2 regions of the Hymenobacter segetis genome follow, and region 2 is predicted to be linked to the other one. Evidence: riboswitches for the same ligand, from Rfam matches in the RefSeq annotation. Region 2 holds a riboswitch; the other holds the start of a gene.

Region 1 (14,334 bases), 390 kb from region 2:
GATGCTGACGCCGCCGGCCCTTTCCTGCACCGCTTGCTGCACACCGTTTTCTTCACCAACAAGCGTGTGCAAACTGAAACCAGCTTCCGCGACGGGGCTGCCTCAGTAAGCTACGCCGCCCTGGAACTGGTGGAAGAGCTAACCGCCGACGTGGCCAATCCCAAAGTGTTGGTAGTTGGCTTAGGCGAAATCGGAGCCGATGTATGCCGCCACCTGGCCGCCAGCAAGGCCTTCGGCGAAGTCACCCTCTGCAACCGCACCCGCGCCAAGGCCGAAGAGCTGGCCGCCGAGTGCAACATGCGCATCGTAGAGTTTGAAGACCTCGTGCCCGCGCTGAAAGAAGCCGACGTGGTGATTTCCTCGATAAACCGCGCCGAGCCGTTCTTCACCAAAGAGCTGGCCGAGAACCTCGACGTTCTCAGCTTCAAGTTCCTGATTGACCTGAGCGTACCGCGCAGTATTGCCGCCGATGTGGAGCAGGTACCGGGTGTGCTGGTCTACAACATCGATGCCATTCAGAGCAAGGCCTCGGCCGCGCTGCAAACCCGCCTCGAAGCCGTGCCGCAGGTGCGGGCCATCATCGCCGAAAGCATTGCCGGCCTCAACGACTGGGCCAAGGAAATGATGGTTTCGCCCCTCATCCAGAAGATGAAGGCCAACCTCGAAACCCTCCGTCAGGAGGAACTCGACCGCTATCAGAAAAAAGCCACCCCCGCCGAAAGCAAGCTCCTCGACGAAGCCACCCGCTCGCTGATGCAGAAGATTCTCAAGCAGCACGTGCTGCACCTGAAATCTGCCTGCAAGCGCGATGAGGCCGATAAACTGGTAGCCATGCTGGGCGAGATGTTCGATTTGGAGAAGACGGGCGAAGCCGTTTAACCTTTATTAGCTACAGCACAGAAGCCATCTCATTTACTGAGACTTTAAAAAAGCCCGCCAAATGGCGGGCTTTTTATTTTTCGCCGATGCTTTCTTTGATAGATATCGAGGATGCACACATGATATTTCCTCCTTATTCTCATAGCATTTCAACACTCAGCTCACAGCCAACAACTGAAAGTTATCCACATAATCAGACAATCGTTGCCTACACAAACCTTAAACGCTATTTCACAAAAATATGATAATCAATTTATTAATTATCAATGTTCGAATCCATTTAGGACTAGAGCAGTCCGTTAGCGTTAGGAACCGGCTGTTTGCCCTACGTACTTTTACACAGCACGGTTAATCCACCTCACCTCGGCGGTCTTTGAGAAAAGACAAAGCCCCGGCCGGTGGAACGGTCGGGGCTTAAAAGAAGAAGGTGGTTGAGCACCTAATTCTCCCTGAAGATGAGAAACAAGCGTGTAAAACCGGGAGCCAAGTTTCGACTTGACTTCCAGCTGTCCGACGAGCTAGTGAAGTGGCTTGTCGGACTTGCAGTAGGCAGTGGCGCCCTTTCGGCGGCCATTCACTACTTGTAAGAGGCGGCAAGGGGCTGGGCCGGGAGGTTCGGCCCCTTGTTTTTTGGCGTTATTACGCTGCAAATCTACAGTAAGTTTACGAATCTTCGTAAGGTTTCGTATAACTAGCTTTGTTGATTATCACCCAAATCACCTTGTCTATCAGAACATTAACCGCTAGTTTAAACAATTTATTTTGTAGAATTGGTTTTCCATAAAACTGTAAGTTTACAGATAAACGTAAAAAGGAAAGTCCCGGCACTATGCAGTGTTGGGGCTTTCCTTCTTACATCTTGGGACTTTCTGCATCAAGAGGACGGATTGCCGCGTCGCGCTATGCTCCACTCGCAATGACAAACGTCCCCGTTACGCCATCATCTTTTCGCGCTGCTTGATGCGCTTGTCGTTATTCACCGCCGTGGGCACCACCGTTACCACCACGTATTTCGAGGTGGGCGTGTTGCTCACTTTAGCTACGCTGGTGATGGGTACCAGCGGGTTAGCCTCGGGGAAATAAGCGGAGACGTTGCCTTTCGGAATATCGTAGGGCACGGCTACGAACTTCTCCACGGTACGCTCCTCGCCTTGGTAGTGGCTGGTGATGTCGATGAGGTCCTTCGCTTTGATATTGCGGGCGGCCATGTCAGCCGGGTTCATGAACAGCACGCGGCGCTCGCCGTGAATGCCCCGGTACCGGTCGTTGTACTCGTAAATCGTGGTGTTGAACTGGTCGTGCGAGCGCACGGTCATCAGGATGAGCTGGTCGGGGGCCACTTCGTACTTCTCCAGTGTGGTGGTGGTGAAATGGGCCTTGCCGTCCTTGGTTGTGAATTTGCGCTCGCGGGGGCCGTTGGGCAGGTAGAAGCCGCCCGGCTCGCGCAGCTTCTTGTTGAAGTCCTCGAAGCCGGGGATGACGCGGGCAATGTGGTCGCGGATAACGTCGTAATTCTCCGTCATAGCCACCCAGTCGGTGGTGGTTTTGTCGCCGAGGGTGGCAATGGCCACGCCACTGATGATGGCTACTTCGCTAAGCTGGTCGCCGGCCAGGGGCACCAGGATGCCCTTGTTCTGGCTCACCACGCCCATCGAGTTTTCGCAGCTCGTCATCTGGTGGCCGGACTTCTGCATGTCGATATCGACGTGGGCGAAGGTGGGCAGCAGCAGGCTGGTTTCGCCGGTGGTGAGGTGGCCGCGATTGAGCTTGGTGCCCACGAATACGGTCAGCTTCTGCTTGCGCATGGCTTCGGCAATGAACTCGGTGTCGGGGCCGGCGGCCAGCAGGTTGCCGCCCAGGCTGAAATACACCCGGGTTTTGCCCGCGTGCATGGTCTTGAGGCTTTCTACCACGTCGAGGCCGTCTTCGCGGGGGGCTTTGAACTTGAATTCCTTTTCCAACGCGTCGAGAAAATCCCCCTTCACGCGCTCCCAGATGCCCATTGTGCGGTCGCCCTGCACGTTGGAGTGGCCGCGCACCGGGCAGGTGCCCGCGCCGGGCTTGCCGATGGCCCCTTTCATGAGGTGCAGGTTCACGATTTCCTGAATCGTCTGCACGCCCTGGCGCTGCTGCGTGACGCCCATGGCCCAGCAGGTGATTATTTTCTGCTTGCGCGCCATGAGGTTGGCCGCTTCCAGCAACTGGGCGCGGCTGATGCCGCTGATTTCCTCGATTTCCTCCCAACTCGTGTTGCGAATATTCTGCTCGAAGGAGTCGAAGCCTTCGGTGAATTCGGCCACGAAGCTGCGGTCGACTACCTGGCCCGGGTTCAGGTCCTCGGCCTCGAAGAGGTGCTTCATTATGCCGCGCAACAGGGCCATGTCCCCATCCACGCGCACTTGCAGGAATACGTCGGTGATTTGCGTGCCGTCGCCGATAAGCGCGCCCAGCGCCCGTAGCGGGTTCATGAAATCCTGCGGGTTTTTGAAGGCGATGAGGCCGGCTTCCGGCAGCGGGTTCACGCTGATTATTTTGGCCCCGTTGCGCTTGGCCGCTTGAAGAGCCGAGAGCATGCGCGGGTGGTTGGTGCCCGGGTTCTGGCCGATGATGAGGATGACTTCGGCCTCGTGCAGGTCATTCAGCGTGACCGAACCCTTGCCCAGGCCCAGTGTGGGGCTCAGGGCCGAGCCGCTACTCTCGTGGCACATGTTGGAACAGTCGGGCAGGTTGTTAGTGCCGAACTCGCGGGCAAACAGTTGGAACAGGAAGGCCGGCTCGTTCGGGATTTTGCCCGAGGTGTAGAACACAGCCTCATCGGGCGAAGCGCAGGCGTTCAGCTCTTTGGCGATGATATCGAAGGCATCGGGCCAGGCGATGGGCGAGTAGTGATTGTCGCCGGGGCGCTTCACCATGGGGTGCGTGAGGCGGCCGGTGTTGTTCTGGTCGCGGTCGCTCAGGCGCGAGAGCTCGGCCAAGCTGTGCTTGGCGAAAAGCTCGGGGCCGGCGGCCCGGTCGTCGGCATCGGAGGCGGTGGCTTTGGCACCGTTCTCACAGAATTCGGCTACTGAGCGGTGCTCGTCGGGGTCGGGCCAGGCGCAGCTGGAGCAGTCGAACCCGTTTTTCTGGTTCAGGCCGAGCAGGGCCTTGGTGCCGCGCCCCATGCCGCCCTCGCTCCAGCTGAACTGCATCGATTTGATAACGGCCGTAACACCGGCCGCCACCTTCTCCCGGCCTTCCAGGCGCAGGCCGGTGAGGGCCTCAGGCGGCTGCGCCAGGATGGGGTGCAGGTACTTGGCCTCCATAGTGGGCGGCGCGGGGATGTGCTCTTCGGCGGGCGGAGTGCCGGCGCTGGCTTCGTGCATGGCTTTGCTGGGGTGGTCGGCGTTGGGGATTTCGTGGTCGGCTACCGGGGCGTGGCCCTGGTCGGGTCGTTCGCCGCTTTTGGGGGCGAGGCTGGCTTTCTGCTCGTGCGCCTGACCAGCTTTGCCGGGGTCGGTTTGAGGGGAATCTTCCATGGGGCTCATCAAAACAGAGGGTGGGATTTTAAATAGCGTTAGAAGTTGCCGACGGCACTAGTGGCGGCAGTCCAGGTCCTTCTCAACCAAAATTTGGAGACGCTGGTTTTCAGCCAGTGGCACGTCGTGCGAAAAACCGTTCTGGTCGGTTTCGACCCAGGTTTTGGCCAAGGCAAAAGGCACCAGCACGGTGAGCGCGCCCGGCTCGTAATGCACCTGCACGGGCTCGGCCTCGGGCAGGGTCTGGGCGGGTTCGGAGCCGCGCTCCAGGGCATAGGTCAGGCGCTGAGCGGGGTTGAGCCCGAAGTGCACGGCTCCTTCCACGCGGCCTTTTTCGGCAAATTCGTCCAGCTCGCCCTGGGAGACGCGCAGGCGCAGGGTGTCGTCTTCGATGCGGAGTTTCATGGGGTGGGATTGTGGCTGAAAGTTAAACGGCTGAGGAGGGAGGGTGTTGCCGAACTATAGCTGTTAAGCAAGGTTTTTCTGGCGCCTTAGCCAGTATTAGGCCAGCAGTCGCCAGCCGTGGCTGTAGATGTTGAACCGCTCGTTGCGCACGAAGCCCAGCACGGTCATCCCGAAGCTCTCGGCCGCCTGAATGGCCAGGCTGCTGGGCGCGCCCACGGCCGCTAAAATCCCAATGCCGGCTGCCGCCGCCTTCTGCACCAGCTCGAAGCTCACGCGGCCGCTCACCAGCAAAATATGCTGGTGCAGCGGCAGCCATCCGGCCAGCAGCGCCGCGCCAATTACCTTGTCCAGCGCATTGTGGCGGCCCACGTCTTCGCGCAGCAGCAGCAACTCACCCTCCGGCGAAAACAGGGCTGAAGCGTGCTGGCCGCCAGTTTGCTCGAAGCCGGCCTGGGCGGCGCGCAGCTTCTCAGGCAACTGGTGCACCACGGCGTAGCGCAGGTGCGGGCCGGCGGTGGGCAGCACCGGGCAGGAGGCGGTGCGCACGGCATCAATGCTGGTTTTGCCGCACACCCCGCAGCTGGAGCTAGTGTAGAAATGCCGTTCCATGGCCGCGAAATCAACCTTTACGTGCGCGGCCAGCTCGGCGCGGACCACGTTGCCGGCTTCTTCGGCCTTTTGCACATCGGGGCAGGGAATGATGCCCAGCAGGTCGGCTTTAGTATGGATAATGCCTTCGGTGAGCAGGAAGCCGGCAGCTAATTCCTCGTCGTGGCCGGGCGTGCGCATGGTGACGGAGAGGGTGCGATGCTGGCGCTGGCCGTCGGTTTCGTAGCCCACACGGATTTCGAGCGGTTCCTCGGCGGCGAGCTGGTCGGAGGCGGGCACGGGTGGGCCGCTGCCGCTTACTTTTTGGATGGTGGCGAATTCGTAGCTGGCGGCGGGGAGGAGGATGGCGGGGTCCATGGGAGAATGCAGAAACTATAGAACGTCATGCAGAGCGCAGCGAAGCATCTTGCCCGCAGTTAGTAAACCAATCCTTAAATGAAAAAGATTAGTGGTGGCGGGCAAGATGCTTCGCTGCGCTCTGCATGACGTTCTTTTCAGCATGACGTTCTTGCGATTTCTTTCGTCTGCCCCGAGCCCTCCCCCACCCTCTGCCTATGAAACTCAAACGCCTCACCCGCAATCTCACCTTTTGGGTGCTGCTGGCCATTGGGGCCGGGGCGCTGCTGGGCCACTTCCGGCCCGCCCTGGCCGTGCAGATGGAGCCCCTGGGCAAGCGCTTTATCGATGTGGTGAAGCTGTTCATCAACCCAATTATATTCCTCACCATCACGCTTGGCATCAGCACGATGGGGGATTTGAAGAAGGTGGGGCGCATTGGAGGCAAGGCACTGCTGTACTTCGAGATTGTGACGACGCTGGCGCTGCTCATTGGCGTGGGCGTGGCGGCGCTGGTGCGGCCGGGCGCGGGCGTGAGCACCGGCAAGCTCGATGCCGGGAAAGTGGGCGAGTTCACGAAACGGGCCACGGAGTTCTCCTGGGGCCACTTTCTGGCCGATAACCTGACCTTGCAGGTGCTCATCGTAGCCATTGTGCTGGGCATCGGCCTGAGTAAATACGCGGGCCGCAAGGCCATCATTCACTTCCTGAAGGAATGCTCGAAATACGTGTTTCGGGGGCTGCACTGGGTGATGATGCTGGCCCCCATCGGGGCGTTTGGGGGCATGGCGTTCACGATTGGGAAGTACGGCATTGCCACGCTGCTGCCGCTGGGCAAGCTCATGATTACCGTGTACCTGACCATGGTTTTGTTCGTTTTTCTGGTGCTCGGGGGCATTCTGCGCTACTGTGGCATCGGGATGTGGTCGTTTCTGAAATACATCAAAGCTGAATTGCTGATTGTGCTGGGCACCTCGTCGTCCGAAGCCGGGCTGCCGGGGCTCATGGAGAAGCTGGAGGGCATGGGCTGCGCCCAGCCGGTGGTGGGACTGGTGGTGCCCACGGGCTACTCCTTCAACCTCGACGGCACCACGATTTATCTCTCGCTTTCAACCCTTTTTCTGGCCCAGGTATTCCACATCGAGCTTTCGGGGGCGCAGATTCTGACCATGATGGGCATTCTGATGGTGACCTCGAAGGGTGCGGCGGGTGTAGCGGGCAGCGGCTTTGTGGTGCTGGCCAGCACGCTCACGGCCATGAAAGTGATTCCGGTGGAGGGCCTGGCCCTGCTGCTGGGCGTGGATAGATTTATGTCGGAAGCCCGCTCCATCACCAACTTCATCGGCAACGGCGTGGCCACCGTTTTCCTGGCCCACACGGAGGATGCCCTCGACCACGAACGGGCGGTAGAAGTGCTGGGCCGGCGGCTGCGGCCGCTCCGTTTCCGCAAGGATTACACCAGCGGCGAGTACCTGGGCGAAGCGGCCGAACAGGCCAGCGAAGTGGCTCGCCTGCTGAAAAACAAAAAGTAGAACCAGTGGGGTTATGGGTAGAGACGCATACTTGCGTCCCTACCCCATTCTACCAGACATTTCCCACCTTTGCCCTGTGGAATCCATTACCCTGACCCCGCCCACACCCGCCCCTACGCGCCCCCCCATCCGCTTCGACCGCAACGAGCTGGCCGGCGCGTTTGGCGACCTCGGCACCGATTTGCCGCTGCTCATCGGCGTCATCGCCGCCTCGGGGATTGACAGTGCTTCGGTACTGATTTTATTCGGGCTGATGCAGGTGTTTACCGGGCTGTGGTACCGGATGCCCATGCCGGTGCAGCCCCTCAAGGCCTTCGCGGCGCTGGTTATCGCCCAGAAAATTCCCGGCCGCGTCATTTTTGGCGGGGGGCTGGCTATTGGGGTCAGCATGTTTTTTCTGTCGATAACCGGGCTGATTGATGCGCTGGCGCGGCTGGTGCCCAAGGCCGTGGTGCGCGGCATCCAGTTTGGGCTGGCCTTGCAGCTGGCCACGCTGGCCCTCACCAAGTATGTGGGGGCCGATGGCGCAGCGGGCTACGCACTGGCGGCGGCGGCTTTTGCCGTGACGGTGGTGCTGTTTGGCAACCGGCGCTGGCCGGCGGCGCTCATCGTTATTGCCCTGGGCGTGGCGTATGCGCTGGTTTTTAAGCTCGATTTGGCCACGGCGCAGCGGGCGGTGGGCCTGCACTTGCCCAGCTGGCACCTACCCCAATCGGCCGATATTCTGACCGGCGCGGTGCTGCTGGCCCTGCCCCAGATTCCGCTTTCGCTCGGCAATTCCATTCTGGCCACCAAGCAGGTGGCGCACGATTTATTCCCCGAGCGCGAACTGCTTACCATCAAAAAAATCAGCTTCACCTACGCGCTGATGAATTTGGTGAACCCGTTTTTCGGGGGCTTTCCGGTGTGCCACGGTTCGGGCGGCATGGTGGGGCACTATGCGTTTGGGGCGCGCACGGGCGGGTCGGTGGTCATTTATGGCGGCATTTTTCTGGTGATGGGGCTGTTTTTCAGCCAGGGCTTTGCCGAGGTGGTGCAGATTTTTCCGCTGCCGGTGCTGGGGGTGCTGCTGTTGTTCGAGGCGCTGTCGCTGGCCACGCTGCTGCGCGATGTGAGCGGCAGCCGCAGTGATTTACTGGTGTCGCTGCTGGTAGGCCTGCTCTGCGCGGGGCTGCCGTACGGCTACCTGGTGGGCCTGATTGTGGGCACGGCCATCTACTACGCCATGCAGCGCGGCTGGGTAGGGCTGGGGAAACACTAGCGGCTGGCGGCCTTTCTCTAAACACCAGACAGGCTGATTACGAGTCCAAAGGCGGCGCTACCAACGTTAGTGATGATTCCATTTCCTCGGCCAGAATGCGGACGGGCTGCTTGTGCTCATCCACGGCCACAAAGGTGAACAGGCCGGTTACGGCCTTGTGACGGTCGTCGGAATACATCTGCTCCACGAATAATTCGACGCGCACTTTGAGGCTGGTGCGGCCTACGTGCTCGATGTTGGCTACTAATTCGACCAGCGAGCCGCCGGGGATGGGGTGCGTGAAATCGACCCGCTCGGAAGAAACCGTCACCATTTTCAGGCGCGAGAAGCGGGTGGCGGCGATGAAGGCTACCTCGTCCATGAGCAGCAGCGTGGTGCCGCCGAACAGGGTGTCGTAGTGGTTGGTAGTGTTGGGAAAAACGGCTTTGAAAATGCGCGTCTCGGCGCGGGCAATGCGGTCGGCAAGAAGCATGAGCTAACGGGGATAAGAGGTGATAAACGGCCTCCGTTTGCGTTCAAGCCCCATTCTTCATAAGCCAGCCACCGGCCGCACCACGCCCCGGCCACGCCCCAGGCGCAGCGGCACGGCACCGCCGATGCCAGCCCCAAAGCGCGAGGGCAGCATCACTCGGCGGCCGGCAGGTCTCCTGACTTGTTTCGGGTGAGCCCCGCCCTTCTCGGCCCGTTTTCAGGGGGCCAATGGGCATGTCTGGGGCCGCCGGCTCCGGCGGGCTAGGCCGGGAAACTCACAGTAGCGCGTCTGTTCGGGAGTTGCACCCGATTCCCTTTTAAGTTTTACCCCGGCTGAAACCGGGGCTAAAAACCGTCCGCTGATTGAAGGAAATCAAACCGAGAACCAACGCGGCGAAGGTACAGCACGAGCGGCGGGGATGGCGCGGGCCTGTGGCCCGTGCCGGCTATTAGCAGGCCTCTGGCCTGCAATTGTTGAACGATGACCGAACAGCGCGGACGCCCGCGGGCCTGGAGGCCCACCAATAGTCGGCACGGGCCACAGGCCCGCGCCATCGCTGTAATTACCCCTACTCCACCGCCGTGGGCACCTTCTCATTGGCCTTTCGTAGCGGCAGCTCCGGCACCAGCAGCGTGAGCAGCAGGCCGCCCACTACCAGCAGAATATCCACCATATACACCCGCCGGATAGCCGTGGCGAAGGCGGCCCGCACCGCCGGGTCGGCCGCGCCGGCGGTGGTGGCGGGCACGGCCGGGCCTTCGGCTACCACCGCCGGGCGGGCGGCCGTGGCGGGAGTCTGCGCGGCGGCCGGCAGGCTGTGGGCCAGCGTGAAGGTGAGCACCGCGCCCAACGCCGAGGCCGCCAGCGCCCCACCAATCTGCCGAAAGAACTGGCTGGCCGAGGTAGCCTGGCCCATGAGCGTGGGCTCGGTGGCGTTCTGGACGGCCAGGGTGTAGAGCGGCATCGTAGGTCCCAGGCCCAGGCCGCAGACGGCCAGGTAAATGAGCACCTGATAATACTGCACCGTGGGCGGCATGGTGGCCAGCAGGCTCAGCCCCCCGAGCAGCAGCACGAGGCCGCCCAGCATCCAGCGCTTGTAGTGGCCGAAGCGCGATACCATCTGGCCGGCCAGCATCGAGCCCGTGACCACGCCCAGCGACAGCGGCATCAGGCTGGCCCCCGCCCGCGTGGCCGACTCGCCCAGCACGTTCACCATAAACAGCGGCTCGAAAATGATAACGCCCAGAAACGCCCCGCCCATGCAGAACAGCGCCGCATTGGCCGTGCGGAACACCGGGTTTTTGAACAGACTGAAATTGAGAATCGGGTTCTCGTGCCGCAGGCTGCGCCCCACAAACAGCACCAGCGCCACCGCTGCTCCGGCCAGCAGCCCAAGCGTGAGCGCGCCCGCCCACGGATACAGCGCCCGGTTGAGCTGCAAGGCCACCACCAGCGGCCCCAAGCCGGCCATCAGCAACGCGGCGGAGATAAAATCGAACGGCTTGGGTTCGGTGCGCGGGCGTAGCGGCGGCATTTGGGTGATGATGAACCAGAGGGCCAGCAGGCCCAGCGGCAGGTTCACGTAGAACACCAGCCGCCAGCCTGCCACGCCGGGAATCAGCCCCGTACCCTTATCCGTGAGAAATCCGCCCAGCAGCGGCCCCAGCACCGACGACGTGCCAAACACCGCTCCCGTAAACCCCTGGTAGCGCCCCCGCTCGGCCGGCGCAAACAAATCGGCGATGATGATGAAGGCCATGGCAAACAGTCCCGCCCCGCCAAACCCCTGAATGGCCCGGAACACCACCAGTTGCGTCATGCCATCGCCCAGCACGGGCAGCGTCCCGAACTCGCCCGCCAGCCCGCACAGCCCCGAGCCCACCAGAAAGATGCTCACCGCCACAATCTCAATGGTGCGCCGCGAGTACATATCGGCCAGCTTGCCGTAGATGGGCACCAGCGCCGTGCTGGCCACCAAATAAGCAGTAGCTACCCACGTAAACCGGTCGAGCCCGTGCAAATCGGCCACAATGCGCGGCAGCGCCGTGCTCACGATGGTCTGGTCGAGCGAGCCCAAAAACATGGCCAGCAGGATGCCGGCGAAGGTGAGCATCTTCTGGCGGTGGGTGAGGGTTTCGGTCAAGGGGAAGGAAAATGGAAGTCTGGAGCAAAAAAGAACGTCATGCTGAGCGTAGCCGAAGCATCTCTACTGAGGAAGTAATCAGTTACTCTCGCGGTAGAGATGCTTCGGCTGCGCTCAGCATGACGTGTTACTATACGCGCCCGGCGCCAAATGTTATAGCAGCGAGCGGATCCACCCGCCATCCACCGGCACCGACGTGCCCGTGATGTAGCTGGCCCGCTCCGAGCACAGAAACGCCGCCAGCGCCGCAAATTCGCGCGGCTCGCCCAGTCGGCGCATGGGTATTTCGGCCTCCCAGCGTGCCGTGGCCTCGGTCGATGAAATGCCTTCGCGAGCGGCCGTAGCCTCGGCCAAGCCCACCACGCGCTCGGTGCGGGTGTAGCCGGGCAGAATGTTATTCACGGTGATGCCTTGCGCTGCTACTTCGGTGGCTAGGGTGCGGGCCATGCCCGTCACGGCCGCCCGCAGGCTGTTGGAGAGCATGAGGTTGGCCACCGGCTGCTTCACCGAAATGGAGGTGATGTTGAGAATGCGGCCCCAGCCACGCGCCTTCATACCGGGCAGCACGGCGCGGGTCAGCTCCACCACGCTGGTGAGGAGCAGGCTGGTGGCGGCCTGCCACTGGTCGGCGCTCAGCGTGTCGAAGGTGCCGGCGGGCGGGCCGCCGGCGTTGGTCACCAGGATATCGATGCGGCCGAAACGGGCCTGGCCGGCTTCGACGAGACGGGCCACGGCGGCGGGGTCGGCCACGTCGGTGGCTATGCCCAGCACGGGCGTGCCGTATGCTTGCTCGATGGCCGCGCAGGTTTCCTGCAAGGCCGCATCGTGGCGGGCGCAGAGGATGAGCGCCGCGCCCTCGGCGGCCAGTTCTTCGGCCACGGCGCGGCCCAGGCCCTGGCTGGCGGCGGCCACCAAGGCAACTTTCCCTTTTAGTCCGAGGTCCATAAACGGGCTATTTCAGGCGCAGGTAGTCGTCCGATTTATCGAGCCAGTCCTGGCGGGGCGGGCTGAAAATATCCACGTCAAGCGTGTCTTCGATGGCCTCCGCCTTGTGCCACACATTGGACGGAATGTGCAGTACTTCCCCCACACCCACCACAATGGGCTCGGCATCCTCAGAGCCAATCCAGAAGCGCAATGCCCCTTCGAGAATGTATGTAATTTGCTCGTTGTGGTGCTGGTGCAGGGGCACGATGCAGCCTTTTTTGAGGTAGACGTGGGCCAGCATCATCTTGTCGCCGGTGATGAGGCGGCGCGAGAGCTGGTCGGTCACCTGCTCTTTGGGCATATCGTCCCAGGTGTATTTGGTGGCGGTGGGGTTGTCGGGCATGGGGTGTTTGAGTGGGAGCAAAGAATTAAGAAGAACGTCATGCTCATCTGGCGTCCGCGCAGCCGAAGCATCTCGCTCGGGGTAGTAACTCAATCGCAAGGAAAGGGTTGCTGCCTTCGAGCGAGATGCTTCGGCTGCGCGGACGCCAGATGAGCATGACGTTCTATTTCCCTTGGCTTTCCTACTCCCAAACCCTACACCCGCACCCTACTCGCCACCGCCGACACGCACAATCCCATGAAGGCAATCAGCGCAAACGACACCCGCAAGCTCGTGGCCCCGGCCAAGAAGCCAATAATCGGCGGTCCCAGCAGAAACCCGAAGAAGCCGATGGTGGACACCGCCGCCAGCGCCATCCCGGCCGACATATGGGTAGACTTGCCCGCCGCCGAGTACACCAGCGGCACCACCGCCGACGTGCCAAACCCCACCAGCAGAAACCCCAGCAGCGCCGTGGGCAGCATCGGCCACGCCACGGCAATACTCAAACCGGTGGCGGTGAGCAGGCCGCTGAGCTGAATCACGCGCTTCGAACCGAGGCGGTGCGCCAGCCAGTCGGCCCCGAAGCGGCCGGCCGCCATCGTACTCATAAAGGCTGTGTAGCCTGCCCCCACCCAGTCCTTATCGGCCTGAATGACTTTCTTGAAATACACCCCGCTCCAATCAAACATCGCCCCCTCGCAAATGAGCGCGCAGAAGGCAATGGCCCCCAAACCCAGCAGTTCCTTGTCGGGTTTCACGAAGATGGGCTGGTCGGGGTCGACGCCCGAATCCTCGCGCACGGTGGAGCCGGCAGCTACGGCCAAGCCGGTGAGGATAAACAGGGAAATGAAGATGAAATGGATGCCCGGCGGCACCGCGTGCCCAATCATAAACGAGCCCACGGCCGCCGCCACAAACCCCGCCAGACTCCACAGCCCATGGAAAGAGGCCATGATGGGCTTGTGCTGATAGAGCCGCTCCACGCCCACAGCCTGGGTATTCACCGAAATATTGGTGAGGTTGCCACCCACCCCGAAGATAATCAGGCACGGCAGCAGCTGCCAGAGGCTGCCGGCCCAGCCCAGCCCCAGCAAGGCCGTAGCGTAGAGCACCACGCCCCACAGCACCACCCGGCGGCTGCCGTGCTTGGCCACCAGCCACCCTGCCAGCGGCAGCGACAGCAATTGCCCCAGCGGAATGGCCAGCAGCACGCCGCCCAGCGCCGCCTCCGAAATACCCATCTTCTGCTGCACGCTCGGAATGCGCGAGGCCCAACTGGCAAAGCACAGGCCCAATAGAAAAAACAATGCCCCCACGGCCAGGCGGTGGGTTTTGCGGGAAACATAGCCGGCGGCCGGCGGTAGCGAAATCATATCCATCATCCAAAAATCTGGTCGGCAATCAGCCGGGGCCGGGGCTCCGGTTTCGGCAAATTACAAGCATTGCCAACGCCGGCCAACGCCGGGAAGTTGCTCTATTTAGAAAAGAGGCGCTTCTCCGTCAGCAAACGTTTCCGACTTCATCAAGCTTCAGAATCAGCTCAAAAATTTCTAATTATCAGCGTTTTACATACCACACCCGTTAACTACCTAATTGAATAAACGCTACTCCAATAGCTTCGCCAGCTCCCGACGGTACTGCGGGTTATCGGTCATGCCGTTGTGGCGCGCGCCGGGCAAAACGATGAGCTTATCCGTGGGCTTGAGCAAGGCCTTGAGCCGAAGGGTCGAATTGTAGTCAATTACCTCGTCGTGGTCGCCGTGAAATAGCACGATGGGCGCACCGACCTGGCCGATAAGCTCGTTGGTGGGCATGGGGTAGCGCAGCACAAAGCCCGGCACGAAAGGATAAAGACGCGTCGCCATGTCGC
Region 2 (14,334 bases):
ATCGCCGTCGGGACTGGGGAAGTTGCCTTCGTTCACCACGTACACCCGCTCGCTGGGGCTGGGCAACTCGACCTTGGGGTCATCCTTTTTGGGGTCGCAGGCGGTGAGGAGCAGGCTGCCGGACAAAGCCAGCAGGGATAGTTTTTTGAGGGAAAACATGAAGCGTATAAAAGGTGGTTTAATTGAAAATGACACGTTGAGTTGCCCGCCGGGCCTGGCCGCTTACCGCCAGGCTACGCGCAGGCTGAGTTGCCCGGCGCGGGGCGGCATGAGGCGGTAAGCATAGCTTTGGTAGGCCTGGTTGGTGAGGTTGGTCCCTTGCAGCAGCAGCGTGAAGGCCCACGCCGAAACGGGCCGAAACGTATAGCCCAGGTTGGCATTGAGCAGCAGGTAAGACGGCAGAAACTCCTGGGCATCGGCGGTAGTGTAGCGGTAGCCGGTGAGCTGCAACGCGGCCCCGGCCTGCCAGCCCCGCCAGGTATGGTCGGTGCTGAGGGTGGCGGCGTGCAGGGGCACGTAGGGCAGCTGCACGCCCACGGGGTCGGGGTCCTGCGCGTAGCCTTCCAGCTTGCGGGCCTGGGTGAAGGTGTAGGCCGCCCGCACCCGCATGCCGTGGATGGGCCGCCGCCAGCGGATTTCGGCGCTGGTTTCGAGACCCTGGGTGCGTACCTGGCGCAGGTTCTGGGGCGAGTAGCTGCCGGCGTATTCGGCGGCGGGCAGCCACTGTATCCAGTTTTTCACCGTTTGGCGGTAGGCGGTGACTTCGGCCTCCCACTGCACTGGCGAGGGCTGGGCGGGCTGCCCTTTGTAGGCCAGGCCGGCTTCGTAGCCTTCGCCGCTTTCGGGCAGCAGGTTGGGGTTGCCGCCGGGGCTCCAGTAGCGCTCGTTGAGGGTGGGGGCGCGGTAGCTGCGGGCCGCGCTGGCCTTGGCAGTGAGGTGATGGGCCGGGCGCTCCAGCAGGGCCCACTCGGCCCCCAGGGCGGGCAGCAAGGGCGGGCGCTGCCCCGGCAGCAGGGCCTGACGCAGCTGGGCGCTGAGGTGCAGGCGGGCAAAAGGGTCGTAGCGGGCCAGCAGGAAACCGGCGCTACGGTACTCGCTCAGGTTGCGGCCGTAGTCGGAAATGCGGGCGTCGAAACGCTGGGTTTCCAGCCCGGCGTGCAGGCCGAGCTGGCTGGTTAGCTGGGCGGTGTATTCGGCCTGCGCCTGGGTGGTGTACACCCGCGACGGGCTGCTAAGGTCATCGTCCCAATAATCAAGGCCGTCGTCGAACCAAACCCCGCGCACGGCCCAGCTCTGGCGGGCCGAGATGGTGTGGCGGTAGCCCAGCAGCACGCGGCGGTTGCGGTCGCGCTGCATGGCGTGGCGGTTGGCCGTGCCCAGGCTGGGCTGAATTTCCCGCTCCGTATCGGTCAGCCAGACGGAGGCCAGCACTTCGCCGGATGTGCCCACCCGCCAGCCCAGGTCTTCGGCCACGCTCCACTGGTGGCGCAGGGCGGCATTTACCAGCCGCCGGGTGCGACCGGTGCCGAGCTCCGCGTAGGCAAAATCGTTTTGCGCGGTGCGGGCCGAAGCCGTTACCTGCGCGGCCACCCGCCCGTTGCTGAAACCGGCTTCCACACTGCCGCCCCACAGGCCAAAGCTACCCGCATCGGCCTGGGCACTGGCCCAGCCCTTACGGCCCCAGCGCAGGGGCGACGACAGCAGCACCGCCCCGCCCACCGCGCCGCTGCCAAAGGCCGCGCCGCCCGGCCCCAACTGCACTTCTACCCGGCTGCTGGCGCTGGCGGGCAGGGTGGCAAAATCGGATTCACCCAAAGAGGGCACGCTGATGTTGAACCCGTTCCAGAGGACGGCCGTGTGGCGCGATGCCGTGCCCCGGATGGTGATGGTGGTGAGCTGGCCCGGCCCGTAGGTCTTGAAATAGATGGAGTTGCGGGCGGCCAGCACGTCGGCCAGCGTGCCGCCGCGCTGCTGGCTGAGCGTGGTGGAATCAACCAAAAGCCGGCGGCTGCCGACGGCAAACCGGGCGGGTCGGCTGGCACGCACCTGCACATCGGACAGCGGATGCACTACGTCCGTCAGGCTGGTCCCGGCTGGGGCAGGCGCTATCTGCGCTGCCGCCAAATGGCTCAGCAGCAGCAAGCCCGGCAACGGGAAAACACGCCTGAACGATAAAAAAAGCTGCATCCGAATCAAATTTTCCAAAAGAAAATTCGATTCAAAATCTACCGTCAGTCGCCTTCAAATTAAAGAAAACCAGCGCCAGACCGAGGCCGAAAAACAGTTGTAAAGTGGGCCTGCCGAAACCGGCCCCTGTTCTCTTTCTCCATTCGTCCTCCGCGAATGCTGAACCTGTGAATGTCCGGGCAGGTCTCCTGGCTTGCTTCGCCGAGCGGGCCGCCTTCCCATTTAGTCGATTGAAAATCAATCAGCAAACAGTGGCATTCGTGGCCCGCCCCGATGTGAAGCGTACAGTTGCGGGGACAGCTCCGGCATTGAACCGGATTCCCTTTTCAGCCGCGCCCCGCGATTGGGGTCTGGCACCTTGACGGGGCAAAGGTACGGGAAGGACGGTTAGCAGGGCGCGCGCCTTAGCGCCGGAAGCTCATGCCGATGAAATATTCGCGGTCCACGGAATTGGTGATGGGCAGGTGGGTGCCAAAATCGAGCTGCACGTTGTCGCTCACGTCGAGCTGCGCCCCGGTGTTGATGGAGCTCAGCCATGAGGACTGGCGCACGTCGCGGTAGCCCACCAACTCCGCAAATACCTGAATGAGCTTGGTGAACTGATAATCAGTGGTGAACGTGGGCGTGAGCTGCAGGTAATGCGAGTGGGTTTCGCGGTCCCAGTACACCTGCGTGGCCACCTGCCCGCCAATGCTCCAGGGCTTGTTGAGTTGGTACACCACGGGCAGCACGGCTCCGTATTCCACGGCTCCATCGCCGCGCGGGCCGCCGGTGGGCAGGGTCACGTAGCCAATCAGACCCAGGGCCCAACGGCTATTGTCGTCGCCCACCAGCGTGTGCTTCAGGCGCAGATTCAGGTCGCCGAGGCCGCGAAAAACGGCCGTCTGGCCGGGGTCGGCATCATCGTAGTTGCGGGTATCGGTGTAGGAATCGAGGCCTACTTGTAAATCCGTCCGGTCGGTGAGGCCGATTTTGGCTAGGGCGTGGTTGATGTACCAGTCGTGCCCGTAGGCCGTGCCCTCGCGGCGCGTGAGCAGGCGCAGGGCATCAGTTTCGTACTGAAAATGGCCCGCATCGACCGAATACGGGCTTTCGGTGATGCCGGGGCGGTCGGGCACCATGGGGCGCATGTATTTGCGCGGCGTAGGATTGAACAGGTTAAATTGATGTTTATCAACTTTAATCGTGTCATTTTTAACGCCCTGCTGTGCGACGGCCGGGTGCATCAACACCGTTAAAAACAAGCAAAGCGTACCGAAACGAAGCATAGCGCGAAGAGAAAGAGAGCCCCGCATACGCAGTTTCCAGCTGAACAGTCGACTTCCGGCAGGTTAGTTTAGAACGGCACCACCACTTTCACCGCCACATTCCGGCCGGGGTTGTAGATACCCAAGCGGCCATTGGGCGCGGCGGCGTAGTATTCGAAGTATTTCAAACGGTTGAGGTGGGCTTGGTAAGCGGTGTCGAACACGTTATCAACCTGCACGATGAGCTGCACCACCGGCCGGCCGCCCGGGCTCGCCAAAGTAGTGCCCGCCCCCAGGCCCAGCAGGGCATAGCCGGCGGTGGCGGTTTCGGTGTTGTCGAGGGCGTAGAAGTGATTTTGGCTGGCGCTGCCCTCCACCGTGGCCCGGAAATAGGTGCCCGTGAGGCGGCCTTTGCCAGTGGGCAGCGTGGCGCGCACCTCGGAGCGGGCCCGCAGTGGCGGGATGAGCGGCAGGTAGCGGGCGGCTTCGCCTTGGCGTTCGAGCAGGTTGGCGTCGGCGTTCTGGCCGTTCACGAAGGCTACGCTGTTGTTGAGCGCCAGCCACGGCAGGGCGGCGGGCCGCCAGTTCAGGCTGGCTTCCAGGCCGTAGAGACGGGCGGCGGATTGCTGGAACTGGTAGGTGGTGTTGCCGGGCACGATGACGACCGGCTGCCCGGCCTCGTTCAGCAAGCGGCCCTGGTAAATGAAGTTCTGCACGTAGTTGTGGAACACCTCCACTGAGGCATCGAGCGTGGCTTGGTGCCAGAGCACGCCCACGTCCTGCTGCCAGCTGAACTCGGGCCGGAAGCTGCGGTTGCCAAGATACACGATGTGCGCGCCGGGGTCGAGGCCGTTGGAGCCAATTTCGGGGATGTTGGGGGCGCGGTAGCCGCGGGCCAGGTTGGCGCGTAGCGTGAGCTGCTCCGTGGCCACACAGCTCGCCCCCGCACTGGCCGACACGCCCTGATAGCGCTGCCGAAACGCCGGAAACGGCAGTTCCGCTCCCACCGCGCCGGGGCCGGCCGCGCCCGCAAACCCAGTGGCCGGGTTGGGGGCCAGGTAGAAATCATTCCAAGTCACGAGGCGGGTATCGTAGCGCAGGCCGCCGCTCAGCTCCAGCTTGCCCAGGGGCTTTTTTAGAAGCAGAAAGCCGCCCGCGTCCAGCAGGTTGTAGTCGGGAATGGGGAAATCGGTGGCGTTCTGGTGGCGGTTGAGCTGGCCCATGCCGTTGCTGCCGAGGCTGATTTGCAGGCCCTGCCAGTCGGGCAGGTGGTAGCGCACATCGTAGGTGTAGGTGGTGAGGCGCAGGGCCAGGCCGGGCTGGCCGGGCGCGGTGGGGTGGTTGAATTCCTCCCGCGTGTTCTGCTGCGCGCCCAGCAGCAGGTGCAGCTCGCCGCCCCCCAGGTGCAGCTGCGTTTTGGTGAATACCCGGTAGTGCTGAATGCGCTGATGCAGCGGGCTGATGGCATAGGAGCTCAGCTCATCATCACTCACCAGCGGCCGTTTTTTGATGTCATCCAGCCCGCTCTCGGCCACCTGACGGGTGAAACGGCGGCTTAGCGAGTCGCGGCTGCCATCCGGGATTTCCTGTTGATTGTCGTACAGCGTGAGGTACCAGTGCGAGCTGCCCCAGTGCTTGCTCACGCCGGCCATCCCCGTCAGGGTCAGCTCTCGAAAACCGGTGTTGTACACGCGACCATCCACACTGTTCCGGTAGTCGCGCGCCAAGCGGTGGCTGGCCCGGAAGCTGGTCTGGAACCCATTTTTCTGGTAATTCAGCCCCAGCGAATTTCCCACTAAGCCGTTGGCCGACTGGTACTCATTGAGGACTTCGCCACGCAGCCGGCCTTCGGGGCCGCTGGGCAAGGCGGGCAGTAGATTCACCACGCCGGCCACGGCATCGGAGCCATAGAGCAGGCTGGCGGGGCCTTTCACCACTTCCACGCGCTCGATGTCGTAGCCATCCACCTCCACGCCGTGCTCATCGCCCCACTGCTGGCCTTCCTGCCGCAGGCCGTTGTAGAGGGTCAGCACGCGGTTGTAGCCCAGCCCCCGAATGAAGGGTTTCGACACGTTGGGGCCGGTGGTAACGGCGCTCAGGCCCGGAATGCCCCGCACGGCCGCGTCGATGACGTTGGTGTTGGCATTGAGGTTGATTTCGCGGCGGCTGAGGGTGGCAATGGGTACGGGGCTGCGCCGGATTTCGGTGGCCCGGCTCACGCCCGTCACCACCACTTCGCCTAGGTCAGCGGCGGTGGCTTGCAGCAGGAAATCAACCGTTTGGGATTGGCCGGCGGTTACCTCGGCGCGCTGCTCTATGGGCGCGAAGCCCACGGCGCTGGCCCGCAGGCGCACTGCCCCGGCCGGCACGCCGGCTAGCTCGTAGTGGCCCGCCGCGTCGGCCACGGCCCCCAGCGTGGTGCCCAACACCGCCACGCTGGCAAACGGCACCGGCTGGCGGGCGGCACCGCGCACTACCCCGCCAATAGTAGGCAACTGAGCGAAAGCCAGTTGCGGCACCAAAATAAATAGTATCAACAGTATTTTCACAGCTATTTTATTGGATATAAAAGGACATGGGGATTCTGCGCCGCAAAATGTGCGGGTGCTAACCTTGAAACCCAGAGTTGATTGGGAAATGGAAAAAAGTCCAGAGCGGCGAGTTACAATCTCGCCTCACCCGTTGGCTCGCAGCTCACGCCTTCACGCGCAAACTGCGGCCAGCGGGACCAGAAGAAATTATTAGCCGAAGAAGGTTTGCCAGAGCAAAAACACGTTGAGGCTGATGATGATACCCGACACTACCCAAGCCACGATTTTTACCCACGGCCGATTCACAAACACGCCCATTTTGGCCTTGCTGCTAGTGAAAAGCACCAGCGGCACCACCGCGAAACTGAGCTGCAATGAGAGAATTACCTGGCTGAGCACCAGCAGCTGCCCTGTCCCCTTCTCGCCGTAGAGGATGGCCACTATCAAGGCCGGTATCACGGCAATGAGGCGCGTAATGAGTCGGCGCACCCAGGGCTTCAGCTTCAAATCGAGGAAGCCTTCCATCACAATCTGGCCGGCCAGCGTGCCGGTCAGCGTCGAATTCTGGCCCGAGGCGAGCAGGGCAATTGCAAACAGCGCACTGGCCGCACCCGCACCCAGCACCGGCGTGAGCAATTTGTGGGCATCGGCAATATCGGCCACGTCCTCATGACCCTTGCCGTGGAAGGCCGCCGCCGCCGTCACCAGAATGGCCGCATTCACAAAAAACGCCAGAAACAGCGCCAGCGTCGAGTCGATGGTGGCGAACTTGATGGCCGAGCGTTTGCCCGGCTCGTCCTGCGGAAAGGCCCGCGTTTGCACGATGCTGGAGTGCAGGTAGAGGTTGTGCGGCATCACCGTAGCCCCCAGAATGCCGATGGCCACGTACAGCATTTGCGGGTTAGTCACCACTTCGAGGCGTGGGACCAACCCCTTGCTCAGCGCCAGCCAGTCGGGGTGCGAGGCGATGATTTCATAGAGAAAACAGCCGAAAATCAGCACGATAAGGCCGGCCACGATGTTTTCGATGATGCGAAAGCCCTTGTTCTGAAAGTATAGCACCACCAGCACATCCAGCGTGGTGAAGACCACGCCCCAGGCCAGCGGCAGGCCAAACAGCAGCTTGAGCGCAATGGCCGAGCCGATGACTTCGGCCAAGTCGCAGGCCGCGATGGCAATTTCGCACAGCACCCACAGCATCAGGCTGATGGGGCGCGAGTAGTGGTCGCGGCAGGCCTGGGCCAGGTCGCGCCCGGTCACGATGCCCAGCTTAGCCGCCAGGTGCTGGAGCAGCATGGCGAACAGGTTGGAAATCAGCACCACCGACAGCAGCGTATAGCCGTAGCGGGCCCCGCCAGCCAGGTCGGTGGCCCAGTTGCCGGGGTCCATGTATCCCACGGCCACCAGCAGGCCCGGCCCCCAGAAGGCCATCAGCTTGCGCCAGAATGGGGCATCAGCCGGTGGCACCTTGATGGTGGCGAAAACCTCGCTCAGCGAGTTGCCCCGCCGGGCGTGGCGCCAGCCGGTTTCGACGGCCGGTTGCTTGGGTTCAGTAATAATGGATGGAGGCACGTTGGAGGACTGATTCACTTCAAATTTACACATTTTTAGGTTAACCTAAAAATTATTTTCGACCGACTTAAATACATGATTGCGCGAAAAAAGTTGTGTCCGCCAGGCAATTATTCGCCGCGCCAGAAAAGCCCGGCACTGGCGCAGGTATCGGCGGCCGAACCATTTAGGTATAATCAGGCATTAGCAGCGATGCCAGCCGGCAAAGCCCCGCTCGTAATACGCCGCCCTGCTTGCGGCCGGTGCCCGACCTTTGCACCGAAAAATCCCGCCGCATGACGCCCTCCCAAACCAAGTACCGCCTCGGCCTGCTGTCCCTCGTGGTCAGCATCGGGCTCGTGGCCATCAAGTTCTACGCCTACCACCTCACCCGCTCCCAGGCAGTGCTCACCGATGCCCTGGAAAGCATCATCAACGTGGCTACCAGCGGCTTTGCGCTCTACAGCCTCTACCTGTCCAGCCTGCCCAAGGACGAAAACCACCCCTACGGCCACGGCAAAATCGAGAACCTGTCGCTCGGGTTTGAAGGGGGGCTGATTTTCATGGCCGGCGCATTCATTCTCTACAGCGCCAGCGGGCACTTCTGGCACCCCCACCCCGTGGCCCGGCCCGACTGGGGCGTGCTGCTTCTGGCCAGCACTGCCGTGGTGAACCTAGGTGTGGGCCTGCTGCTGGTGCGCAACGGCAAGCGCCTGAAATCGGTGGCGCTGGTGGGCGACGGGCAACACCTTTACATTGATGCACTCACGTCCATCGTGTCGTCGGGGGCGCTGGTGCTGGTGGCGGCCACCGGCATCGTGCGGTTCGACTCGGGCGCGGCACTGCTGCTAGGCGGCTTCATACTGGTGAATGGCGGGCGGATGCTGCGCCGGGCCGTATCGGGCCTGATGGACGAAACCGATACCGCCGTGGTGGCCGAGGTCATTGCCGAGCTTCAGGCCCAGCGCCGCGCGCCCTGGATTGACGTGCACAACCTGCGCGTACAGCGCTACGGGTCCAACCTCCACATCGACTGCCACATGCAGATGCCCTACTACTTCACCCTCGACCAGGTACACACCGAGCTGCACGATATTGAGGAGCTCATCCGGGCGCGCTTTGCCGTGGAAGTCGAAATGTTCGTACACGCCGACCCCTGCACCTTTGCCGCCTGCTCGCTGTGCCTGATGCCGGAGTGCCCGGTGCGCCAGTTTGCCCTGCGCCACGAGGTAACCTGGACCGTGCAGAACGCCGTGAAGAACGAGCGGCACCACCTCGGGCAGCCCGCTTAATTAACCCAAGTTGCGGAGCAGCCGCACAGCGGTGAAAGGCTTGTAGCACTGAGCCACCCTGAACGATAAAGCCGCCTAGCGGTGATAGAAAGGGCCAAAGAAAGAACTGAATACTTCCTGAACACGGCACCTTAATAACACCTTCACACTTCGGCCTATCCCTGGGGTTCGGGCACAAAAAAAGGGCCGGCAAATTGCCGGCCCTTTTCGTTGCGGTTAGTGCGGAGGGTTATTCCAGCACCACTTTGCGGGTCAGTACCTGGCCGCCTACCATCACGCGGAGCGTGTAGAGGCCCGTGGCCAGACCGCGGGTGCTCATGGTTTGCTCGGCGGTGCCGCTCAGGGCTTTGGTAGCCACTACCTGGCCCAGGGCGTTCAGCAGCGTAGCCTGGCCGGCTGCGCTCAGGCCACTCAGGCGCAGCGTGAGCTGGCCGGTGTTGCTCGGGTTGGGGTACACCTGCAGCGCGTCGGTGTTGGACTGAGCGCTGGTGGCAGTAACGGTACCCAGCGTGCTCACCGACATCGTGAACGAACCCGTGGCGTTGCCGGTAGCATAGTTGGAAACGGCCATGTAGTACGTGGTACCAGCGGTGAGGCCCGTTACCGAGACAGGTCCCGAAAAGCCGGTAGAACCACCCGCGCTCCGGCAGAACACCTGCGTGAAGGGGCCGGTTGCACAGTTTGGCGACGTAAACACGCGTACCGCGCCAGCGGCTGCACCTTGCAGGGTAACCGAAACCGAGGTGCTACCTGCGGCCGGGGTGAATTTGTACCATACATCGTTGGGCTGCTGGGTAGGTGCGCACGAGGGCACACTGTTCAGGCCAGTCTGGGTGCTGGTGGTGGCACCCACCGTAGTACCCGTCACCGAAGGCGTACCGGCCGTCAGCGTTACGCTACCGCAGGGGTTGTCGTTGGCCGGCGGAGTCAGAGCCGTGGTGAAGCAGAAGGGGCCGGACTGGATGCTGGTGCCGTTGAAGCTGTTGCAGACCCGCGTCACATAGAAGCAGTAGTTCGTGTTCGGTGCCAGGCCCGTGGGCTTGTAGCTCTGCGTAGTCAGGTTGGCAACCACCGTGCCGCCGGTGGGCGACAAGTTGGGACCGAGGCCGAAGCGCACCGTGTAAGTGTTGCCGGGCGTGTTGCCACCAGCCCACGTGAGGCGGGCCGTCGTGCTGGCGATGCTGTCTGCACCCAGCGCCACGGGCTCGTTGCAGTTGGGCACTGCCGACGCGCAAATGGTAAAGCTGCCCAGCGCAACGGTTGAGCTGTAGCCGAATACCCGTGCGTAGTAAGTAGTGCTGGGGGTCAGGCCCGCCAAATCAAGGTCAGGAGCCGATGCCGTTGCCGACGTGCCCGAGCAGCCCAGGGATGCAAACGTACCCGTGCAGCTTGTAGCCGAAAACACCTGTACCTGGCTGGCGGCCACGCCCGTTACCGAGAGGCGTACTGCCGTGCTGGTCGGGCCGACGGCGGCAGTGGTGAACGAGTACCACACATCGCGCGGAGCGGTGTTGGAGCCGGCGCAAGCGCTGGTGGTGATACCGGTACCCGTGGTGGCAGTAGCGCCAACAGTGGTAGTCGAGAGCGGGGAGCAGGAAGACGTCACCGGCAGCACCGTGGCGCCGCAAGGGTTGTCGTTGGTGATGGCCGTTGCGAAAGTGCCCGGACCACCTGGGGTGGAATTGGTACCACCGCCGCAGTTCAGCGTCACATAAAAATCGTAGGACGTGCCCGAGTTCAGGCCTGTAGCCGTGTACGGCGGAGCCGTCAGGTTCGGAACAACGGTGCCCGTGCCACGCACGAAGCCGGCGGGGCCGTACTCCAACGTGTAGGTGCCCGTGCCGCCGGTCAGCCACGTGAGGGTGGCAGTGGTGGTCGTGCTGGCAGTGGCGGCGAGGCCGGTCGGCCGGATACAGCCGGTAGCCGATTCCAGGACGATGTTGTCTAGGCCAATGTCCGTGCTACCGTAGTCACTCTTGCCCAGGAAACGGACGACCGACGTAGCAGACGTGCTGTTGATGGTGAACACCTGATTGGTAAAAGCAGTCGTGCTGCTGAGCTTGACCCCGCCTACGCGGCTGAAAGAGAGGCCGCCATTGGTGGAAAGCTGCACCACCAGCGAGTCGGAACCGCTGGTATTGATGAAATCAAAGGTCAGGCGTTTGGCTCCGGCCTGGCTTAGGTTCGCATACAGGTCTAAAGAGCCAAGCGTTCCGCTAGTAGCATAAGAGCTGTGGAAGCGGGCTGAATGCGCCCCCAGGCTGCCGGCCGGCGTGTAGGCTCCGTAAGTGGGGCTGGTCCAGGCAGCGATGGCCCCGTCGTCTTCGCGGCGCCAGGAGCCGTTGCCCGTGAGCGGAGTATTGCTCCAGTTGTTGTTGGGCACGTCGCGGGTATCGCAACGGCTAATCCAGGTGTTCTCAAAGCTTTCCACAATGGGCAGGGCCGCGTAGAGCGGGGCGCTGCAGCTTGTGGTGAAAGAGCCGGGGGCCGAGATTGGGCTGTTGCCCAGCGTGCCGCCGCAGTTTTGCACCACGTAGAAATCGTAAGCAGTGCTGGGAGTCAGGCCGGTGATGGTAGCCGGTGAGGTGGTAGCAGTGACGCTCTGGCCTCCGGTAGCCGGGTTGAAGCCCGTGGGGCCGTAGATGATGGTGTAGGGGCTCGTGCCGCTGGTCAGCCACGTAATAGTGGCGGCGGTAGCGGTAACGGCGGTAGCGGCGAGGCTAGCAGGCCGGAGGCAACCGGTAGCCGATTCCAGCACGATGTTGTCGAGGCCAATGTCCGTGGTGCCGTAGTCGCTCTTGCCCAAGAAACGGATTACCGACGTAGCCGAAGTGCTGTTAATATTCAGCGCCTGACCGGAGAAACCGGTTGCACTGCTGAGCTTGAATCCCCCTACACGGGTGAAAGAGGTGCCGCCATTGGTGGAAAGCTGCACCACCAGCGAGTCGGCACCGCTGGTATTAATAAAATCAAAGCTCAGACGCTTGGCTCCGGTCTGGCTTAGGTTAACATACAGGTCGAAAGCACCAGTCGAGCCGCTGGTAGCAGAATAGCTATGGAAACGGGCAGAGTGCGTGCCCAGGCTGCCGGTCGGGGTGTAAGCGCCCGAGGTGATGCTGGTCCAGGCGGCGGCAGCACCGTCGTCGTCGCGGCGCCAGGAGTTATTGCCCGTAAGTGGGTCATTGCTCCAGTTATTGCTGGGCACATCGCGGGTGTCGCAACGGTTAATCCAAGTATTCTCAAAGTTTTCCGTAACGGGGAGGGACGCGTAGAGCGGGGCGCTGCAGTTCGTGGTGAAAGAGCCGGGGGCCGAGTTTCCGCTGTTGCCGAGCGTGCCGCCGCAGTTTTGCACCACGTAAAACTGGTAAGCAGTGCTGGGGGTCAGGCCGGTGATGTTAGTCAGGGCAGTGGTGGCAGTGATGCGCTGGCCGCCGGTAGCCGGGTTGAAGCCCGTGGGGCCATAGATGATGGTGTACGGACCCGTGCCGCTGGGCACACTCCACGTAACTGTGGCGCTAGTGGACGACTGTGCCAGTACCGCCAGGTTGCGCGGGGTGGGGCAGGCGGTTACTACGGGCGGCGTGAAAGTGTATACTTGGCCGCTGGCCGGGAAAGTGGCGATGTTCTTGTTCTCCGTAGTAGTGCTGGTAGCGGGAGTAGCCGATGCATCCTGCAGCGACAGGAACGAAGAAGCTGGGCCAGTGCCCGTCGAAAGAGCACCACCCAGGCCGATGGATGCCGTGACCGCGCCCAGAGCCGCCGCTTCCGGCCGGTAAACGAGCTGCACCACGTTGGTGGTTTCATACAGCTTCACTTGCATCGACAGGCTGGCACCGGTGCCGTTGTAGCGCTTCCAGTTCAGCCACTCAAACGTAAACACCCGGTTCGGAGCCGTGCCCGTAACCAGATAGCTTGCGCGCGCGGTAGTCTCGCGCCCGTCCAGGTCATCCCAATACACCCCAATTACCGGGTGGTTGGTGGCGTTGGCAGTTGACGTGTGGGCCAGGTCATTAGAATCTGAACCCGTAGCGCCCGTGTTGAACGACAAAAAGCCGTTTGAAGAGGCGACTACACTTTGGTAGGATGTGCCATCAAAAACAAACGTAAAAGGCAGGGCAATGCTGCCCGATACAGCCACATCTGCCTGCACTGCCGCCACGTTGGTGGAAGTGGAGGCCAGTGGCGTGAAAGTGCCGGAGGAGGGCACCATGGTGTAGGTGTCTACTTGGGCCCAGGCTGGCAGGTGGAAAAGGAGCAGCAGGCTCGCTAGACGGAACCAACTGTTACGTATTGGTAACTTCATAGGGGGTGGTTAAAAAAGTGAAAGAAAAAGAGGGGGTATTGAAAAAGTGGGTGACTAAGCAGCATAGAAGAGGCTCTAAATCTACAACGCAGAGATGAATTATATTGCATCTTTCTTTTGAAAGCCTGTTTATCAGTGGTTTTACGGCAGTATAGGTATTAGCACTAAGGCGCTAAAAAGCCCGCAAGAGGCCGTGTTCCCGTCGGGGTCGGGCAGTTGCCGCCCGGGTTTGGGCTGTTGCCAGCCTGCAAAGTCCTGCTCTTCCTCCGGATTGCAATATCAGGGAGAGGGGTGAAATTTTGATGCAAGAAGAGTCAAAAAAGTTCCTGTTTTGCTCTGAAAAACATTGGCTTGGCATCTTTTTTGCTGTGCATTATTACACTTGGGCTTGTGGATAAAGGCAGTAGCTAACGCACCTGCTTCTATATATGGCCTTCGCTAACTAACCCGGGCTTCTACCAAAAAAACAGTTGGCAATAGGCATTGTAGCGCTTATTGCGTTTCTTAGCATTTCATTTTCCCTCACCCCCCTCTTAATTTTTTCACCTTAGTTCATTCATTTAAATATGAAACAAACACTACATTCACTGCCAATCCGGTGGTTAGCGATTGTTTTGCTCCTGCTGGGCGGCTTCGTGCCAGCCTTTGCCTCCCACATTCAGGGGGGCCAGATAAGCTACCGGTACCTCGGGCCGGGTGCTGGCGGAAATACCGACCGCTACGAAGTAACCGTTAGCTTTTACCGGGACTGTACCGGCATCGACCTGCCGACGACTGCCATTACCCTCGAAGCCCGTCGGGGTGGTTGCAACACGGTTGCTCAAACGGCCTCCCTGGCTCCGGTAGGGGTTGCGCAGGTGGGCCAGCCCTACTGCCCCCGCGTACAGGCTGGGGTGACGTGCTCGTCGACCTCTACTCGCCCCCTCTACGAGTTTCGCAACTACGTGGGGACCATTGACCTGCTGCCCGCAGCTGAGTGGGTGCTGAGCTACGATGACTCGGCCCGCCCCAATACCGCCAACCTCACCGGCCAGGGCTCGTTCCGCTTCGAGGCCCGCCTGAACTCGCTGGTGACGCCTGCTGGCAGCACCACGCCAATGTTCCTGCACAACACGTCGGCCCAGTTCTCTGACCAGGACAAGCCGGTACCGTACGTATCCGTGAACCAGCCCGCCTCGATACTGTTTGCCGGTTCCGAGCCCGACGGTGACTCCGTTGTTTAT

Evidence for each region. Region 2 has a riboswitch for cobalamin ahead of ACYU70_RS16745 (TonB-dependent receptor). Riboswitches for the same ligand answer to the same signal wherever they lie in the genome.
Region 1: linked by a shared signal. The riboswitch ahead of ACYU70_RS15220 (acyl-CoA thioesterase) and the one ahead of ACYU70_RS16745 (TonB-dependent receptor) in region 2 are both predicted to bind cobalamin.

The regions. Positions count from the first base shown of each region.
Region 1 is NZ_BAAHBV010000002.1:1,123,254-1,137,587, forward strand. It holds gene hemA (glutamyl-tRNA reductase) at 1-879, shown strand, start outside; gene ACYU70_RS15195 (FdhF/YdeP family oxidoreductase) at 1,812-4,394, opposite strand; gene ACYU70_RS15200 (DUF7009 family protein) at 4,452-4,799, opposite strand; gene fdhD (formate dehydrogenase accessory sulfurtransferase FdhD) at 4,896-5,765, opposite strand; gene ACYU70_RS15210 (cation:dicarboxylate symporter family transporter) at 5,963-7,276, shown strand; gene ACYU70_RS15215 (putative sulfate/molybdate transporter) at 7,353-8,537, shown strand; gene ACYU70_RS15220 (acyl-CoA thioesterase) at 8,575-9,009, opposite strand; cobalamin riboswitch at 9,158-9,380, opposite strand; gene ACYU70_RS15225 (MDR family MFS transporter) at 9,578-11,152, opposite strand; gene ACYU70_RS15230 (SDR family oxidoreductase) at 11,306-12,097, opposite strand; gene ACYU70_RS15235 (cupin domain-containing protein) at 12,105-12,482, opposite strand; gene ACYU70_RS15240 (MFS transporter) at 12,677-13,837, opposite strand; gene ACYU70_RS15245 (alpha/beta hydrolase) at 14,069-14,334, opposite strand, start outside.
Region 2 is NZ_BAAHBV010000002.1:1,508,598-1,522,931, forward strand. It holds gene ACYU70_RS16740 (DUF5074 domain-containing protein) at 1-159, opposite strand, end outside; gene ACYU70_RS16745 (TonB-dependent receptor) at 223-2,187, opposite strand; cobalamin riboswitch at 2,349-2,563, opposite strand; gene ACYU70_RS16750 (transporter) at 2,592-3,455, opposite strand; gene ACYU70_RS16755 (TonB-dependent receptor) at 3,524-5,971, opposite strand; gene ACYU70_RS16760 (divalent metal cation transporter) at 6,176-7,570, opposite strand; gene ACYU70_RS16765 (cation diffusion facilitator family transporter) at 7,813-8,808, shown strand; gene ACYU70_RS16770 (fibronectin type III domain-containing protein) at 9,038-13,111, opposite strand; gene ACYU70_RS16775 (gliding motility-associated C-terminal domain-containing protein) at 13,678-14,334, shown strand, end outside.